One region of the Candidatus Allofournierella excrementavium genome, then DNA from elsewhere that is predicted to be linked to it. Evidence: predicted binding sites of a transcription regulator. Region 1 holds the regulator's gene; each other region holds the start of a gene.
The links. Region 1 encodes Rex, which represses fermentation and respiration genes when NADH is low (regulators of the CRP and FNR family bind a similar motif). Its sites were predicted from a motif close to ATTGTTAANNNNTTAACAAT; they were not measured.
Positions count from the first base shown of each region.

Region 2: the regulator Rex is predicted to act here: its motif matches at 3,497-3,516, upstream of ACMI1Q_RS05740 (NAD(P)H-dependent oxidoreductase subunit E).
Region 3: the regulator Rex is predicted to act here: its motif matches at 2,592-2,611, upstream of hypB (hydrogenase nickel incorporation protein HypB).

Region 1 is NZ_DBGFPE010000042.1:14,663-20,837, reverse strand. Features, by position in the region: gene ACMI1Q_RS10040 (DUF1266 domain-containing protein) at 1-462, opposite strand, end outside; gene ACMI1Q_RS10035 (hypothetical protein) at 449-634, opposite strand; gene ACMI1Q_RS10030 (hypothetical protein) at 642-1,127, opposite strand; gene ACMI1Q_RS10025 (TetR/AcrR family transcriptional regulator) at 1,277-1,903, opposite strand; gene ACMI1Q_RS10020 (thymidine kinase) at 2,039-2,656, opposite strand; gene ACMI1Q_RS10015 (redox-sensing transcriptional repressor Rex) at 2,688-3,338, opposite strand; gene ACMI1Q_RS10010 (ClpP family protease) at 3,599-4,303, shown strand; gene ACMI1Q_RS10005 (GNAT family N-acetyltransferase) at 4,576-5,025, shown strand; gene ACMI1Q_RS10000 (DNA translocase FtsK) at 5,211-6,175, shown strand, end outside.
Region 2 is NZ_DBGFPE010000017.1:84,022-90,196, forward strand. Features, by position in the region: gene asnA (aspartate--ammonia ligase) at 1-143, shown strand, start outside; gene ACMI1Q_RS05715 (PHP domain-containing protein) at 206-892, opposite strand; gene ACMI1Q_RS05720 (hypothetical protein) at 915-1,244, opposite strand; gene ACMI1Q_RS05725 ([Fe-Fe] hydrogenase large subunit C-terminal domain-containing protein) at 1,241-2,527, opposite strand; gene ACMI1Q_RS05730 (ATP-binding protein) at 2,565-2,990, opposite strand; gene ACMI1Q_RS05735 (DRTGG domain-containing protein) at 2,987-3,337, opposite strand; gene ACMI1Q_RS05740 (NAD(P)H-dependent oxidoreductase subunit E) at 3,585-4,079, shown strand; gene ACMI1Q_RS05745 (ATP-binding protein) at 4,102-4,650, shown strand; gene ACMI1Q_RS05750 ((2Fe-2S) ferredoxin domain-containing protein) at 4,657-5,034, shown strand; gene ACMI1Q_RS05755 (NADH-ubiquinone oxidoreductase-F iron-sulfur binding region domain-containing protein) at 5,048-6,175, shown strand, end outside.
Region 3 is NZ_DBGFPE010000023.1:23,651-29,825, forward strand. Features, by position in the region: gene ACMI1Q_RS06605 (sensor histidine kinase) at 1-1,672, opposite strand, end outside; gene ACMI1Q_RS06610 (FadR/GntR family transcriptional regulator) at 1,752-2,459, opposite strand; gene hypB (hydrogenase nickel incorporation protein HypB) at 2,674-3,372, shown strand; gene ACMI1Q_RS06620 (FAD-dependent oxidoreductase) at 3,365-6,121, shown strand; gene ACMI1Q_RS06625 (hydrogenase maturation nickel metallochaperone HypA) at 6,127-6,175, shown strand, end outside.

The DNA.
Region 1 (6,175 bases):
CAGCCGCGCCATGGTCTCGTCCAGCAGAGCGTAGAGAGCGTCATCGGTCTCTTCTTCTTCGTCAAGGCCTTCTCCTTCACAGTTGTTGTCCATGGCAAGGGTCTCCAGTGCGGCGGCCAGCACGCCCATGTCCTCGCCGAACAGCTGGTTCATTACGGCTTCGGTGCTGGCAGAAGCGGCTTCGGCCACCCGCTGCTCCATCATCTGTTGCAGCTGTTCCTCATTCGCCGCCATCTGTGCCATCGTCTGGCCGTCGAACACCTGCCCGAGGATCTCCACCTGCCGCCGGGCGTTCGCGGCCATCTGTTCTGCCTCCCGGGCGGCGGCTTCCTCCGGCGGGGCGGCCGGTTCAGGGGAAGAAGAGCTGGCCAGAGCATCGGCTTTTTCCTCCGTTTCGTGCAGACTTGCCAGAGCCTGCGCCTGCGCGGCCTTCGCGCGGTTCATGATTTCATTGATGTCCATCGTCATCCTCCTTTTCGCCGGGCAGCGTGTGCCAGACCGGCGGCTGCCCGCGGCGGAACAGCAGGCGCTTTGCCCGCTCCAGCAGTGAATCCACAAAATGGAACCACAGCTGCCCGAAAATTGCCAGCACCGTGAGCAGGACAAACATCCAGAAAAGCTCGTCCCAGGGCATCACAGCCTCACTTCTTCGCAAAGCGGTTCATAAAGAACTCGGTGAAGGCGGCCAGTTCCTCGTCCTGGGACACATAGACGTACAGGCTCTCGTCCTCCAGCCAGTCGTAGGCGTTGATGGCGATGTAGCCCCGCTTGTCCGGGTAAATGACAAAAGCGTCGGTGGGATATTTGTTCCGATAGGCCTTCAAAATGTCGGCGCGGCGGTAGAAAGTGGGGTCGCCGCAGCCGGAAAGGTCAGGCACGGTGGGCACCACCACGATGGTTTCCTGTGCCTCGTTCCAGCCAACGATGAGATTGCCGATCTTGGTCTTGCTGCCGTGGACAAAGCCGTAGTTGAAGCGGCTCACATCCTCGGTGTAGCCGAAAATGAGCCGGTATTCACTGCCGCCCTCCACCACATGGTCAAACAGCGCCCGCATCTTTTTGGCGTTGGCGGCGCTCTTTTCCATGTCGATCTCCGGGCCCTTGAACAGCTTGCTGAAAATTCCCATTTCAAAATCCTCCTGAGTGTTTATTATCTCTCCGCCGCAAGACGGAGAAAATTCTGTATAAAGATAAAATCTTGAATTTGTCTTTATTGCGAGCTGAAGAATGGCCCGTTTGAAAAACACCGCCAAAAGGGGCCAAACGGGCCGCAAAGTTATTGGTTTTGGGCGTCCTGGGCGCGCAGGGAAGCCAGCCAGTCCACGATCGAGTTTATCTGCACATCGATGGTGGCCTCCGCCGCCTCGGGGACAAGCAGGGGAAGGCTGCCGGGGATGGCCCGCTGGATGACCATCACCGCAAGACAGAGATTGGTGAACAGGCTGATGCGCTCGGGAGTGGGGCGCACACCGAAAATTTCCATCAGCTGTCCGAACAGCCGCTGCTGTTTTTCCCGGAAAGACTGATAGCTCTCGGGAGACAGGCGGTGGAAAATCTTCTGCTGCTCTTCCACCGTGAGCACCGCGATGCCGTTGCGCTCACCGTAGCAGCAGATGCGAAGAAATCTGGTGACGGCCTGCCGCCAGTCCAGCTTGGGGTCGGCCAGCAGCTGCCGGGCATACGCCACCACCCTGGGCTGCTGGAGATAGAGCATCTCCACCACCAGGTCCTCCTTGGTGGGGAAGAAGGTGTAGAAAAAGGAACGGGAGATGCCCACCTTCTGATAGATCTGCTCCACCGTGGTGTGCTGGATGCCCTGCTTTGTCATCAGTTCCAGGCCCACGGCCACAAGATCCCTGCGGATCTGTTCCCGCTGCGCCTCGGAATAGGCCACCTTCGGCATGCCGGCACCTCCCTTATGATAAAAACACAAATTGCGGATTTGTTTTTATTGTAGCATGAGGACGGAAAAAACACAAGAAAAACCAGCCGGGAACTTCGGTTCCCGGCTGGTGTCTGCAACAAAACTGGAGGCAGGTCAAACGCGGACTTTGGGATGCCGCTGATAGAACTTTTCCCGCTCGGCAAAATAGCATTGCGCGCAAAGGCTCTGGTATTCCACGTTGTTCTCCTGGTCGATGGCCACCTGGTCGCCCTCGAACACGAATTCGCCGTTCACCTTGCGCCCGTTGCAGGTGGCTTTGCGCCCGCAGGTGCAGATGGTCTTCATCTCCTCAATGGCGTGGGCCAGTTCCAGAAGGCGGGTGGAGCCGGGGAACCCCTGCATGGAGAAGTCGGTGCGCAGACCGTAGGCGATGACGGGGATGTTCAGCTTCACGGTCACCATGAACAGCTGTTCCGCCTGCTGGGGGGTGAAAAACTGGCTCTCGTCGGTGAGCACGCAGGCCAGGGGCTTGTCGCCGCGGGCCGCCTCCTGTTTTACCAGCTCGAACACGTCCATGTCGGGGGTGACGGCCTTGTCCACCGGGCGGCTCACGCCCAGGCGGCTGAGCAGGCATTCTCCGCCCTTTGTGTCGATGCTGGGCTTGAGGATGAACACCCGCATGCCCCGCTCTTCGTAGTTGAATGCCACCTGCATCAGAGCGGTGCTTTTGCCGCTGTTCATCGCGCCGTAGCGGTAATAAAGTTTAGCCATAAACGAGGGACGCTCACTTTCGTTGTGGTGTTTATTTGTTGCGCAGCCGGTACCCCAGGCTCATCAGGCTGTCGCCCAGGTGGGCGTTCTCCACAGTGACGTTGGGGTAGGCGACGGAGAGGTCATAGTGGCTGAAATTCCAGAAGCCCTTGATGCCCAGCTCTACCAGCTGGCCGGAAACTTCCTTCGCGCTCTCCCGGGGCAGGCACAGCACCGCAACGGTGGGGTGGTTGGCCTTGCAGAACTCGTCCAGTTCGTCGATGTGATGAATGGGCACACCGTCCAAATCGTGCCCCACCAGTTCCTGACGGATGTCGAACACCGCCAGCAGGTTGTAGCCGTTGGTGTCGGTGGTCAGAAAGCGGGACACGGCGGTGCCCAGGCGGCCGGCGCCCAGCAGGATGGTGGGCAGCTTTTCGCCGTGGCCGAACAGAAGATGGCCGATCTCTTTTTCCAGCACTTCCACATTGTAGCCGATGCCCTGCTGCCCGAAGCCGCCGAAGCAGTTGAAGTCCTGCCGGACCTGGCTGGCGGTGGTGCCCATCATGCGGGCCAGTTCGCTGGAAGAAATTGTCGCCACGCCGGATTTGTGCAGCTGCGCGATGTAGCGGTAGTACTTCGGCAGCCGTTTGATGACCGGCAGTGATACCTTGCCCTGAGAGTTGTTCATTCGTTTCACCATCTTTTATCAGATTCTTCAAGCGTGGCTTGCAAAAGGCAAAGCAGCAGCAGGCCGCTTTTTATTCCCCGGCCCGGCTGTGCTGCGGACCACAGACCGGGGCAAAGCGCCGAAAACAGACGCCCTTTTTATATAGTATAATCTTTGAAGCGGCTTTGTCAAACAGAATACAAAGTTTTTGAACACACTGCGTCTTTTTGTATAACTGAGGCCCGAAGGGGGGAACACTGTCAGGGAAGACCGAAAAGGAGGCGCACAAAGCCATGGAACCGAACGAGAACAAGCAGCCGCCCACCGATGCGCAGGTGGAGCAGGAAAAACTGGAACAGGAATATATGATGGACACCGGCTCGGTGATCCGCACCAAGGGCCGCCACGCCATCCACTGCCTGACGGTGGTGGGGCTGATCGAGGGCCACGTCAGCGCGGACCAGAGCCAGAAGGTGACCAAATACGAGCACGTGATCCCCCAGCTGGTGGCCATCGAGGAGGACCCGGACATCGAGGCGCTGCTGGTCATCCTGAATACGGTGGGCGGCGACGTGGAGGCGGGCCTGGCCCTCTCAGAACTCATCAGCGGGGTCAGCAAGCCCAGCGCCACGCTGGTGCTGGGCGGCGGCCACTCCATCGGCATCCCGCTGGCGGTCAGCGGTCGGCGCAGTTTCATCGTGCCCACCGCCACCATGACCATCCACCCGGTGCGCCATTCCGGGCTGGTGCTGGGCGTGCCCCAGACCATGCGCTATTTCGAGCAGATGCAGGAGCGCATCGCCGGTTTTGTGGAGAGCCACTCGAAGATCAGCAAGGAACGCTTTGTGGAACTGATGATGCACACCGGCGAGCTGGTGATGGATGTGGGCACGGTGCTCACCGGCCAGCAGGCGGTGCACGAGGGCCTGATCGACCAGCTGGGCAGTTTGAACGACGCGCTGGATTACCTGTATGGCGAGATCGAACGCCGGGGCTGAAGGCCCCGGCGCTTTCCATTGTTGACATTTTTGAGGACGGGGTTTATGATGAAATAAATCCAGATAGAAAGCGGGGTGCTCAACTATGAAAAACAGCGGAACGAATGCACGAGCTGAATATCTTTTGAGGGCCCCGGTCGCATTGTGAGTGCTTCATAGGCTTTGCCGCGGCTTGTTTGCCGCGGCTTTTTTTATGCGGTCTGCTGCCCTTCACAAGATGTTCGCGCAAAATCAGTTTGCAGATGAACCAGGAATGATTTGTGGAGGTATTTATGACCCATCTTGAAAAAATCACCGAAGAAAATTTTGTGGAAGCGTTCAATTTGAAACTTGCGCCCGAACAGGAGCGCTTCGTTTCACACCCCATCCGCAGCCTTGCCCAGGCGTATGTTTACAGGCAGCAATGCCAGCCCTTCGGCATCTATGAAAATGATACGATGGTCGGCTATGTGATGGTGATCTACGACTATGATGTCCCGGAATACGATATATGGCACATGATGATCGATGCGTCGCACCAAGGGCTGGGGTATGGAAGCGCCGCCCTGGACCAGGTGCTTGCATACATCAAAACAAAGCCTTTCGGAGCTTCGGACCGGGTGGTTTTGACCTGCAGCAAAGACAATGCCCGGGCGCTGGGCCTTTACAGAAACAAAGGCTTTGTGCCGACCGGGGCGGTGTTTGAAGATGAAGTGGAACTTGTGCTGAACCTGCGGCGATAAACGAGCTTTGCCCGTGGCAAAACGCCCCGGCGCTTCCATTTTCGGGGGCCCCCGTTCGCCAAATTTGGGTTTTACAATTCGCCCGGTTGATGGTAAAATAATTAAGTTAAGCATTCCGCGCCGCGTGGGCAGACGCCCCGCGGCGAACGATACCAACGCAAGGCGAAAGAGGATACAAAAACACTATGGCGACAAAGAAAACTTCGACCCGAAAAAACGGCTCCGGCAGCCGGCGGCGCAGGCCCCAGCCGGACATTGCCCAAAGCTGGAGCATCCTGCTTTTTGGCTTGGGCGCCGTTCTGGTGGCCATGATCTTCGTGGAAGGCGAATCCGCCTGGGCCTGGATGCGCGCCGCGCTGTTCGGCGTGTTCGGCCTGGGCATGTATGTGCTGGGGCTTCTGGTGCTGTATGTGGCGGTGCTGGTGGCGTTGGGCCTGCCCATCTGGTCCAAGTGCGCCAAGGCCCTGTGCCTGATGATGTTCCTGTGCGGCACCGCTGTGGTGTTCTCCCGGGTCAATCTCTCCGGCATGGATTTCGTCCAGGTCGTCAAGGCCCTGTATGAGCAGGGCCAGGGCGCGCTGGGCGGCGGTGTGCTGGGCGGTGTGGTCGGCGGCACCCTGCTGGTGCTGTGCGGCCGGCCGGCGGCCAACATCCTGCTGCTGGTGCTGCTGGCGGCGGGTATCATGTGGTTCGCCGGCGTCACTCCGGGCGATCTGTGGAACCTCGTGGCCGGGCGTTTTGCTCTGTGGCAGGAGGACCGCGCCGAGCGTGCCGCCCGCCGGGAGGAAGAGCGGGAAGAAGAACCGGCTCCGCCTCAGCCCCGGCGCAGAGAGCGCCCCGCGCCTGCGCCCGCGCCCAAGGTGCGCCGCCGCGCGGCGCAGGTGGACATCGACCTCGGGCCCGACCCGGTGCAGGAGACCGACCTTGCTCCCGAGCCGGAAGAGCCCCTGGTGGGGCCGGGCGGCACCTTTGGCATGTACCCGCCGCAGGACGCCCCGAAAACGGTGAACGCCCTGGCGCAGGAGGAGTCCGAGTTCGAGACCCCCATCCTGCTGGAAGGCGATGAGGAACCGGCCCCTGAAGTGACCGGCGGGGAAGAGCCCCTGCCCGAAACGGTGGGCGGCAGCGACCTGGACGATCTGGTCCAGCG
Region 2 (6,175 bases), on a different contig from region 1:
CCCTGACCATCGGCGGCGGCATCGGCCAGAGCCGGCTGTGCATGCTGCTTTTGGAAAAAGTGCATGTGGGCGAGGTGCAGGTGAGCATCTGGGATGCCGCCACCCGCAAAGCCTGTGAAGATGCGGGCATCCCCCTTTTGTAAAAAACATACATAAGAAAAGCGTCCCCCGTGGGTCAAGGCCCATGGGGGACGCTTTTTGTCGTTCACAGCAGGCGGCGCAGCACACTGTTTGGCGCAAGGTCGCCCAGCCGCGCCCCCACCGCCGAAAGGAAGTGGGCGTCGGAGGAGGCGAACACCTCCAGCCCCGGCGGCAGCAGACCTCTCCGCTCATACTCGGCGGCCAGTTCCGGCCTGCGCAGTTCCACCGCCGAAAAGCCTGCTTCCGGCGGCAGCATGCCCAGCACGGCAAAAACGGAATAGCTCTCGGCGTCGGCATGGGCGGGCACCGGTTCGCCCCCAAGGGCCCGGCAGCGGGCAGCCGCTTCCTCCAGCGGCCAGCCGCAGGCGGCGGTGAGCAGCTTGTCCACCTTGTCCAGCACCCGGTCCTCCTCGTCCGTCACCCACTGCTCGCCCCAGATCACCGGGTCGCAGGGCAGCGCCGGCAGGGCGGCGTAAAGCTCACGCCCGTATTCCAGCGCCGCCTCCACCGTTTTGAAATAGCAAAGCAGATGCAGCTCCTCGGCGGTGGTGACCTCCAGCCCCGGCAGAAGGCGCAGGCCGTACTCCCGGCAGGCCTTTTCGGCGGCGGGCAGGTTGAGGGCGCTGTTGTGGTCGGTGATGGCGATGAGCTCGGCCCCCGCCAGCTTTGCCAGCCCCGCCACGGTGGCGGGGGTCATGTCCCGGTCGGCGCAGGGGGAAAGGCAGGTGTGCAGATGCAGGTCGTACCGCATGGCCTGTTCTCCCCCTTCCCGTTCAAAGTCCCATGGCTTTTGCCAGGGTCAGGCTTGCCTCGAATTCCGGCAGGCCGGTGGCCAGCACCTGCACCCCGTTCTCCTGTGCCCGCTGGCGGGCCACCTCGTCCAGCTGCGCGCCGTGGCACAGCACGATGCAGGCGCAGTCCGCCAGCGAGGCCACCGCCACCGCGTTCACGTTGCCCATCACGGTGAACCAGGCGTCCCCTTCCTTGGCCCGGCCCATGGCCCAGCTGAGCAGGTCGCCGGTGAAGATACCTTCGATCTCTCTCTCCTCGCCGGGCACCAGCGGCTCAAAACCGCACACCGCGGGCAGGTCTTTCGTGTTCATTCCCCCGCCCCTCCTTTTCTCTCTCTGGCTTTCAGCCGGGCTTCCAGCTGGCGGCAGCGCAGCAGCACGCAGTCGGTCACCTGGCCGGTGCCCCGCACCACGTCCTCCGCCAGCGCCTCGCAGCTGGGCGCGCCGCAGGCGCCGCAGTCCAACCCCGGCAGGGTCTTGAGGATGGTCTGCATCCGGTTGTAGCGCTCGAACCGCTCGCCCCGGGTGGCCCCCAGCTCCAGCACCGGGGCATAGGTGAGGTCGGTGTCCCACAGCATCTCGGTGGGGATGCCGCCCGCAAGGCGGTTCACCGTGCCCGCCACCGTGCGCTGCATCCGCTTGAGTTTGGTGCGGGCGATGTAGGGGTTTTCCAGCTGCAAAGAGCCGCCCAGGCACCCGCCGGGGCAAGCCCGCAGCTCCACAAAGTCGATCTGGTCGTATTTTTCGTCCTCCAGGTCTTCCAGCACCCGGATGATGCTCTCCATGCCGTCGGCCACCAGATGGTTCTCCACCCCGGAAAGGCCCAGCGCCTCGCCGCCGCTGGACGCCCAGGCAAGGCCCGCCGCGCCCGCTGTGGCCCGGTGGGGCGGGGTGCGGCTGCCGTCCAGCAGGGCCAGCAGCTTGGGGTAAATTTCCGTCACCGACACCGCCCCGTCCAGGGCGCTGCGGCTGCTGCCCACCGGGGCCCGGCGCATGGTGACCTTGGCCGGGCAGGGCACGATGGCGATGCAGCCTATCTTTTCTTCGGGCAGGCCGGTCTTTTCCGCCGCCTTTTTCTTGGCCATGCGGGCCGCCAGCTCCATGGGCGGCACCAGCGGCAGCATGTGGTCGATCAGTTCGGGAAAGCGCACCCGGATGAGCCGGGTCACCGCCGGGCAGGCGGAGCTGATGACCGGCCGCGCCGCGCCGCCGGTGGCCATGATGCGGCTGGTAGCGTCGCTGATGAGCTCGGAGGCCGCCGCCTCCTCGAACACGTCGTCAAATCCCGCGCGGCACAATGCGTCCAGCACCATGTCCTGGTTTTTCTGGTGGTTGTACTGCACATACAGGCTGGGCGGCACGATGGCCACCCGGTACTCGAAATGCCCCAGCAGCGCCAGCGGGTCGCTCACCGCCCGCTTGGCCCGGTGGGGGCAAAGCCGGATGCACTCGCCGCAGTCGATGCAGCGCTCCGCCTCGATCACCGCCTTGCCCTCCCGCACCCGGATGGCCTGGGTGGGGCAGCGCTTGATGCAGTTGGTGCAGCCGTTGCACAGACGCTTTTCCAGCGTGACCGAATGCACGAATTGGTCCATGGTCTCCTCCAAAAACGGCCCGCGCCGGGCCGCCCCTTCAGTCGATGTTCACCCGCATGGTGATGGTGGTGCCCACCCCCACGGTGGACTGGATTTCGAACTCGTCGGTGTAGCGCTTCATGTTGGGCAGGCCCATGCCCGCCCCGAAGCCCAGGCTGCGCACCTCGGCGCTGGCGGTGGAAAAGCCCTCCTGCATAGCCTGCTCCACGTCCGGGATGCCGGGCCCCTGGTCCGAGAGGACCATCTGCACGTCGTCGTCGCCGATGGCCACGTCGATGCGCCCGCCCCCCGCGTGGATGGCAAGGTTTATCTCCCCTTCATAGAGGGCGATGGAGATGCGCCGCACCGCCGCCGCGGGCACGCCCAGCTTTTTCAGGGTGGCCTTCAGGTCGGCGCTGGCCTCCCCCGCCCGGGCAAAGTCGTCGCCGGGCACGGTGTATTCCAGCCGGATGGGTTCGCTCATGCCATCTCTCCTCCCCGCAGGCCCTGTTCATAGAGCCTGCCGCAGGCCGCGAACATGGGCAGGTCGGTGGAGAGCACCGCCATGCCCCGCGCCGCCGCCATTTCCACGATCTGCTCCTGGGGCTGCTTGCCCCGCACGAACACGATGCACACCATGTCCATCATCTCGGCGGTGCGCACCACCTGGGGGTTGTTCAGCCCGGTGAGCAGCACCGCCTGGTCCTTCACATAGGCCAGCACGTCGCTCATCATGTCGCTGCCGCAGGCCGCGTGCACCTGAACGTCCAGATCCGCGCCGGGCGTGTGCAGCCGCGCATTCAGAATGTCTTTCACCTCTTTGATGGTCATTACAGACCCTCCCCTCTTTTCCCCTCGGGCGGCCCGGCCGGCCGCCTCCTTTTCTTTATTATAAAAGATGCCCCACCCCCTGGCAAGGGTCGGACCGTGACATTTTCAACAGTTTTTTGTCAACTCGCGCTGCAATTTTATACGACTTTCCGGTGTTTATTTGTTTAATTTATAACAGCCTTCTGGTATAATGGAAGCATATGGGCAGGGACCGCTGCCCCCGTGAAAGACCTTCAGGAGGGATACTATGAGGCACTTTTCCACCGTGCCGTTTTCCGGCACACCCGAGCAGGAAGGGCAGTTGAAAGCCTGGCTCGACGAGAACAAAGACACGCCGGGCGTGGTGATGCCCGCCTTGCAGAAGGCCCAGGAGATCTACGGCTATCTGCCCATCGAGGTGCAGCGCATGGTGGCTGAAGCGCTGGGCAAGCCCCTGGCCGAAATTTACGGCGTGGCCACCTTCTACTCCCAGTTCAGCCTGACGCCCAAGGGCAAATACCGCATCAGCGTGTGCCTGGGCACCGCCTGCTACGTGAAGGGCAGCGGCAAGCTGTACGAGAAATTGCAGGAGAAGCTGGGCATCGCCGGCGGCGAGTGCACGGCGGACGGCAAGTTCAGCCTGGACGCCTGCCGCTGCGTGGGCGCCTGCGGCCTGGCCCCCGTACTTATGGTGAACGACGACGTTTACGGCCGCCTGACGGTGGACGACCTGGACGGCATCCTGGCAAAATACCCCGACTGACGAGGCCAAAGGAGGGCGCGCGGTGCAGGAACTTTCGATGAACCTGTTGGACGTGGCCGAGAACTCGGTGGCCGCCGGCGCGAAGCTGGTGCGCATCGAACTCTCGGTGGACGAAGAAGCCCGCCGCCTGCGCCTTGCCATCATCGACGACGGCAAAGGCATGGACCCGGAGCTGGCGAAACGGGTCACCGACCCCTTCTGCACCAGCCGCACCAGCCGCAAGGTGGGGCTGGGGCTGCCTTTTCTGAAGATGGCGGCCGAGCTCACCGGCGGGCAGCTGACGCTGGAAAGCGAAGAGGGCAAGGGCACCGCGGTGACAGCGCTTTTCTGCACCGACCACATCGACATGCCGCCCCTGGGGGACGTGGCCGCCAGCGTGGCGGGCCTTGTGCAGTGCAGCCCGGACATTGATTTCGTGTTCACCCTCGCCGGCCCGGGCGGGCGCTTTTGCGCCGACACCCGCGAGATGCGGGACATCCTGGGCGGGGTGAGCCTGGCCGAGCCCGAAGTGGCCCTGTGGCTGCGGGAGTATCTGGCCGAGAACATCCGTGAGATTTTGAAAAAGGAGTAACGCTGTATGAAGAGTTTGCAGGAACTGGCGGCCATCCGGGACCGGATGCGTCAGACCGTGAATACCCGCGAGCCGGGCGAAAACCCCATCCGCGTGCAGGTGGGCATGGCCACCTGCGGCATCGCCATGGGCGCGCGCCCTGTGCTGAACGCCTTCACCGAAGAAGTGGCCCGCCGGGGGCTTTCCGGCATCATGGTCACCCAGACCGGCTGCATCGGCATCTGCAAGTATGAGCCGGTGGTGGAGGTCTTTGTGCCCGGGCAGGAGAAGGTGACCTACGTCCACATGACCCCCGAGAAGGCCGCCCGCGTGGTGGCGGAACATCTGGTGGGCGGGCATGTGGTCACCGAATACACCATCGGCCAGGCCGGCACGGAAGAATAAGGAGGCAGAGCCAATGTACAGAAGTCATGTCATGATCTGCGGCGGCACCGGCTGCACCTCGTCCGGCAGCGACAAGGTGGCCGCTGCCTTCGAGGCGGAGATCGTAACCGCCGGTCTGGAAAACGAGGTCAAGGTCATCCGCACCGGGTGCTTCGGCCTGTGCGCTTTGGGCCCCATCGTGGTCATCTACCCCGAGGGCACCTTTTACAGCATGGTCAAGCCCGAGGACGTGGCGGAGATCGTGAACGAGCACCTGCTCAAGGGCCGCCCTGTGCTCCGCCTGCTCTACAACGAGACGGTGGCGGAGGACAACTCCATCAAGAGCCTGGACGAGACCTCCTTCTACAAAAAGCAGAAGCGCATCGCCCTGCGCAACTGCGGCGTCATCAACCCCGAGAACATCGAGGAGTACATCGCCTTTGACGGCTACGCCGCCCTGGGCAAGGCCCTCACCGAGATGACCCCCGACGAGGTCATCCAGGTGGTGCTGGACTCCGGCCTGCGGGGCCGCGGCGGCGGCGGCTTCCCCACCGGGCGCAAGTGGCAGCTGGCCTGCGCCGACCGGGGCAAGGTGGAAAAATACGTCTGCTGCAACGCCGACGAGGGCGACCCGGGCGCGTTCATGGACCGCAGCGTTCTGGAGGGCGACCCCCACAGCGTCATCGAGGCTATGGCCATCGCCGGCTACGCCATCGGCGCGGACCAGGGCTATGTCTACGTGCGCGCCGAGTATCCCATCGCGGTGAACCGCCTGTCCACCGCCATCCAGCAGGCCCGGGAGTACGGCCTTCTGGGCAAAAACATCTTCGGCACCGACTTCTCCTTTGACATCGACATCAAGCTGGGCGCGGGCGCCTTCGTCTGCGGCGAGGAGACCGCCCTGATGACCAGCATCGAGGGCATGCGCGGCGAGCCGCGGCCCCGTCCCCCCTTCCCCGCCAAGAAGGGCCTGTTCGGCCGGCCCACCATTCTGAACAACGTGGAGACCTACGCCAACATCCCCCAGATCATCCTGAAGGGCGCCGACTGGTTCCGCAGCATGGGCACCGAGAAGAGCCCCGGCACCAAGGTGTTCGCCCTGGGCGGCAAAATCAAACACACCGGCCTGGTGGAAGTGCCCATGGGCACCACCCTGCGGGAG
Region 3 (6,175 bases), on a different contig from region 1:
TCTTGCTGGCGTTCACCACCAGATTGATGAAAATTTGCAGCAGCATCTCAAAGTTGCCGTGCACCTGCCACGGCCCGCAGGGCAGCACCTGCACCGTGTTGTTGTTTTTCACGCACATGGGCACGGCGATGGCGCCCACGCTTTCCAGAAGTTCCTCCGCCTTCACCGGGCCAAAGCTCAGCTCGCTCTTGCGCCCGTAGGAGTACTCCATCAGCCGGGTCACCATGTTTGCCAGCCGCTGGGCTTCCTGCTGGATGGTTTTGAGGTTGGCGGAGGCTTCCTCGGTGACGCGGCCCGCCGCCAGCTGCATGCCGGTGAGCTGTGCATAGCCGGAGATGACCGTCAGCGGCGTTTTCAGCTCGTGGGCCACCTTGTGCAAAAAATCCATGTTCAACTGGTTCATTTTTTCCAGCATCTCGCTGCGGCTGCGGCTGGCGATCAGCTCCGCCTCCTGCCGCTGGCCCCGCAGGCTCATGGCCGCCGCATTGAGGAACACAAAGCCCAGCATGCCGCAGGCGGTGGCGCCGTAACGGGTGATCTGGGCGCTGCGCCCTGTCATGAGCGCCTCGTAGGCCAGCCCCGTCAGCAGCAAAACAAACCCCAGAAGCACCAGCACGTCCGCCGGTTCCAGTTTTTTCCGTCGCAGATAGACCCGCGCGACGCCAAACGCCAGATACGCGAGATAGGGAACGGACAGATAGTACACCAGGGTGGAAACGGTGACCAGCTCCCGGGTGGGCAGCAGGCAGATGAGCACGCCCGCCGCCGCAGCCATTCCCAGATAGGCCCACAGCGGCCCCTGGGCGCTGGCCTTCCAATACTGGCATTTCAACATCAGCAGAACGCAGACCGGCATGAGCATGACGATGAGAATCAGCGCCCGGTAGGCCAGATACCAGGAGGTGTCTGGCGCCAGCAGATGGACCACAAAGAAGTTCTGGTCCCGCAGGGCCGTCAGCACACAGCACAGGGCAAGGCAGAGAAAGCTGGGTTTATTCCGCACCGCCGCGCTGAGCAGAAAGTAGGCCGCCAGCAGCAGAAGGCCGCCGCTGAGGGCCAGGGACACAAGGTCGCCCGCCGCCTTGAATTCCTCGATGTTCTGCGGTGTGGAAAGCTCGAAGGGCGGGATGTGGCCGCCGTCGTTGTGGACGTAATTGGAATATTGAACGATGAGTTCGATCTCGCCGCCTGTGCCGGAGAAGAGCGGAACGGTCATGTAGCCCACCCGGGGCACAAAGCTTTCCTCTGTTTCGGCCACCTGCCCGTATTCCGCCGCCTGCACCCCGTTCACAAAGATGCGGGCGGCATAGTCCGGCGAGAAACCGCAGATAGAGTAATACTGGTTGGGCCGGGCCAGGATGCGCAGCCGGTGGGTGCCGCAGGACCAGTCGGAGGGGGATGCGTCCTGGGCGGGCTGGCCCACGGCCCCTGCCGCGAAGTCCGCCGGGTCATACAGAGCGCCGGGGTAGAATTCCCACTGCCCGTCCACTGCGTAGATATTGGAGGCGACATCCAGCCGGCGGACGTCCAGAACGCCGTTCTCCACGGTTATATCCTTTGCGGAGGCCGTGCGCCCGAAGAAGGCCGCCGCCAGAGCCAGCAGGCTGCAAGCGACCACCACGACCGGCAAAAGCCAGTGGGCCGTTTTGCGCACAACGTCCTTGAAGCCCATGGAACGTCCTCCTTTCCGCCTTTATAAATATTGTATCACATTCACCGCACCGCGCCGGAATCATTGCAAAACTGCAAAGTCACTCGTTGTAAATTTGCTGGCAACCTTCGATGGCCTCCCCCAGATAGGTCTCGATCCAGCGGCGCAGCTGGTGCTCGTCCCGGTTTTTCAGATGGGTGTAGAGAAGCTCGGTGTTGCGGCAGAGGGCCTCAATGCCGTAGCGGCGGCAAAAGCGCACCCACAACACCATGACCGGCGCGCGGAAGGAGTAATAGAACAATGGCAGGATGCTGTTGCCGCTGATGAGGGCCAGCTCATGCTGGAATTCAAAAGCACGCTCCGCCGCCTGCTGGGGCGTCTGGGCCCCGGCGATGTGGGCCACAAGGTCGCCCAGGCGGTCGATGTCCTCGTCGGTGGCGTTGCGCAGGATAAGCCCCACCGCCAGCTGTTCCAGCGCCCGGCGCACCTCCAGGATGGAGCGTATCTCCTCCCGCCCCAGGGTGCCGCCGTTGTACTCCATGATTGCGATGAGGGTGCTCAGGTTTCCGTTGCGCCGGTAGTCCGCCACAAAGGTGCCCTGGCGGGGGCGTATTTCCACAAATCCTTGCGCCGCAAGCTCCGCCAGGCCGCCGTTCACCACCGCCCGGCTCACCTGCATCTGGCGGGCCAGTTCCCGCTCGGGGGGCAGCGCCGTGCCCTGGGCCAGCTCTCCCGAAAGGATCATCCCCTGTATCTGCTTGACGAACAAATCCTTCAGACTGGGGGCCGAGAGTTTTTCAAATTCCACTGTGTCTTCCTCCTCGTATTGGTCATACCAGATACCACACCCTTATTTTACCATGCAAATGGCTGAACGCCAAGGCTGAATTTTGCGCAGAACTCCGAAAAAATCGGCATCTATTGACCTTCTTTGCAGGATAATGTTATTCTTTTAACGTTCAGCCCGGGCCGGGCTTTCTTTCTGGCCCGACCACCGATATGACCCATGGAGTGTGAGAGAATTGGAATCCTTTAAAATTCTTGAGATTCGCCAGAGCGTGTTTGCCTCCAACGACGAGGAGGCGGCGAAACTGCGGGCGGAACTGAAGGAGAAGGGCGTGTTCCTTCTGAACCTGATGTCCAGCCCCGGCTCGGGCAAGACCACCACCCTGACCCGCACCATCGAGGCGCTGAAAGACGAAATGAAAATCGGCGTGATGGAGGCGGACATCGACTCGGACGTGGACGCCCGCACCATCTCGGCGGCGGGTGCAAAGGCCATTCAGCTGCACACCGGCGGCATGTGCCACCTGGACGCGGGCATGACCCGCCAGGGCCTGGAGGGCCTGGGCACCGGGGACGTGGAACTGGCCATTCTGGAGAATGTGGGCAATCTGGTCTGCCCTGCCGAGTTCGACACCGGCGCAGTGAAGAACGCCATGATTTTGTCCGTGCCCGAAGGACACGACAAACCCCTGAAGTACCCGCTGATGTTCCAGGTGTGCGACGTGGTGCTGGTGAACAAGATGGACGTTCTGCCCTACTTCAACTTTGACCTGGAAAAATGCACCGAGTATGTGAAGATGCGCAACCCCAAGGCCCAGGTCATCCCCATCTGCGCCGCCACCGGCGAGGGGATGGACGCCTGGTACGGCTGGCTGCGCCGGGAAGTGCGCGCCTGGCGGGGCGAAGAAACGAAAAAGGAGAACGGCCATGAGTGAGACCCATTTTCCCCTGGACGAGAGCAAGCTGTCCTTTGAGATTCCCCGGGACGAACAGCCCCGGGAGAAGATTTTGAAACTGGGGCGGAAAATCACCGACCGCATCCCCGCCAAATTGAAGGGCGTGACCGGCGACGACCCGGAATACTGGGGTCTGGCGGGCCTTGTGACCGACGAGATGGCGGACGTGGCCCTCAAGATGGAGGTCCGCAAGCCCATGACGCTGCCCCAGCTGGTGAAGGCCACCGGCAGGAGCGCCGAGGAATTGGAACCGCTGCTCTATCAGATGAGCTACATCGGCCTGCTGGAGTACAACTGGGAGAACGAGCGGCACGAAAAGCAGTACGTTCTGCCTATGTTCGTGCCGGGCAGCGCCGAGTTCTTCAACATGCAGAAGCACCAAATTGAGGAGCACCCGGAGGTGACCGCCTTCTTTGAGCGGATGACCTTTCTGCCGCTGGAGCACATCCCCGCCATGGTGCCCCCCGGGGGCGCGGGCATCGGCATGCACGTCATCCCGGTGGAGAAGGCCATCGAGACCGAGAACCAGTCGGTGGACATCGAGCACATCAGCCACTGGCTGAAAAAGTACGACGGCAAGTACGCCGCCAGCCCCTGCAGCTGCCGCATGAGCCGGGCAAAGCTGGGCGAGGGCTGCGGCGACGACCCGGAGGACTGGTGCATCGGCGTGGGCGACATGGCGGACTATCTGGTGGAGACCAAAAAGGGCCACTATGTGGACTACGACGAGGTGCTGCGCATCCTGAAGCGGGCCGAGGACAACGGCTTCGTGCACCAGATCACCAACATCGATGGCGAGAACAAGATCTTCGCCATCTGCAACTGCAACGTGAACGTCTGCAACGCGCTGCGGCTGAGCCAGATGTTCAACACCCCCAACCTGGGCCGCTCGGCCTATGTGGCCCACGTGACCACCGAGAACTGCGTGGCCTGCGGGCGCTGTGTGGAGTTCTGCCCCGCGGGCGCGGTGAAGCTGGGCCAGAAGCTGTGCACCAAGGACGGGCCTGTGGAGTACCCCCGGATGGAGGACCCCGCTGTGACCCCCTGGGGCCCGGAGAAATGGACGGTGGACTACCGGGACAAAAACCGCGTCAACTGCCACGACACCGGCACCGCCCCCTGCAAGACCGCCTGCCCCGCCCACATCGCGGTGCAGGGCTATCTGAAGATGGCGGCCCAGGGGCGCTACACCGAGGCGCTGGCCCTCATCAAGAAGGAGAACCCCTTCCCCGCCGTCTGCGGCCGGGTATGCAACCGCCGCTGTGAGGACGCCTGCACCCGCGGCAGCGTGGACTCCGCCGTGGCCATCGACGCGGTAAAGAAATTCATCGCCCAGAAGGACCTGGACGCCGCCACCCGCTACATCCCGCCCGTCGTGCCCGCCAGCACCGGCGAGGGTTTCAGCGAGAAAATCGCCATCATCGGCGCGGGCCCCGCGGGCCTTTCCTGCGCCTTCTATCTGGCGGAAAAGGGCTACACGCCCACCGTGTTCGAGAAGAACGCCCGGCCCGGCGGCATGCTGGTGTACGGCATCCCCTCCTACAAGCTGGAAAAAGACGTGGTGGAGGCGGAAATCGAGGTCATCCGCGCCATGGGCGTGGACATCCGCTGCGGCGTGGAAGTGGGCAAAGACGTGACCCTGGATCAGCTGCGGGCCGAAGGCTACAAGGCCTTCTACATCGCCATCGGCTGCCAGGGTGGACGCAAGGCCGGCGTGCCCGGCGAGGATGCCGAGGGCGTGTTCACCGCGGTGGACTTCCTGCACGCGGTGGCGGAGAACGAGCACACCCCGGCGGCAAAGCGCACCGTGGTCATCGGCGGCGGCAACGTGGCCATCGACGCGGCCCGCAGCGCCCGCCGCTGCGGCGCGGAAGAAGTTTCCATGTTCTGCCTGGAGGCCAAGGACGCCATGCCCGCCGACCCGGAGGAAGTGGCGGAGGCCCAGGCCGAGCAGGTGCAGCTGCACTGCGGCTGGGGCCCGAAGGAAATTCTCACCGAGAACGGCAAAGTCACCGGCGTGATGTTCAAGCGTTGCCTCTCGGTGCTGAACGCCGAGGGCCGCTTCGCTCCCGTTTACAACGAGGCCGACACCATGACCGTGGCCTGCGAGCAGGTCATCCTGAGCATCGGCCAGAGCATCCTCTGGGGCAACCTTCTGGAAGGCAGCAAGGTGGAGCTGGCCGGCGGCGGGCGCGCCGCGGCGGACGCGCTCACCTACCAGACCGCCCAGCCCGACGTGTTCGTGGGCGGCGACGTGTACACCGGCCCCGGCTTTGCCATCGAGGCCATTGCCGCCGGCAAGGAGGGCGCGGTGTCCATCCACCGCTTCGTCCAGCCGGACACCAGCCTCACCATCGGCCGCAACCGGCGGGACTTTATCCAGCTGGATAAAGACAACCTCTTCCTCACCGGCTACGACAGCGCCGCCCGCCAGGAGGCCGCGGCCCCCGCGCCGGGCCTCTCCTTCCGGGACACCCACGGCACCCTCACCGAGGAGCAGGTGAAGACCGAGACCGTCCGCTGCCTTGGCTGCGGCGCGTCGGTGGTGGACCCGAACAAGTGCATCGGCTGCGGCATCTGCACCACCAAGTGCGAGTTTGACGCCATCCACCTCTCCCGCGACCTGCCCGAGTGCAGCACCATGGTGCGCACCGAGGACAAGTTCAAGGCCATCCTGCCCTACATGGTCAAGCGGGGCCTGCGGCTGAAATTCGGCAAGAAAGGCTGAGCGCCATGCACGAACTGGGCATCGTATTCCACATCATCAAAACGGTGGAGGCCG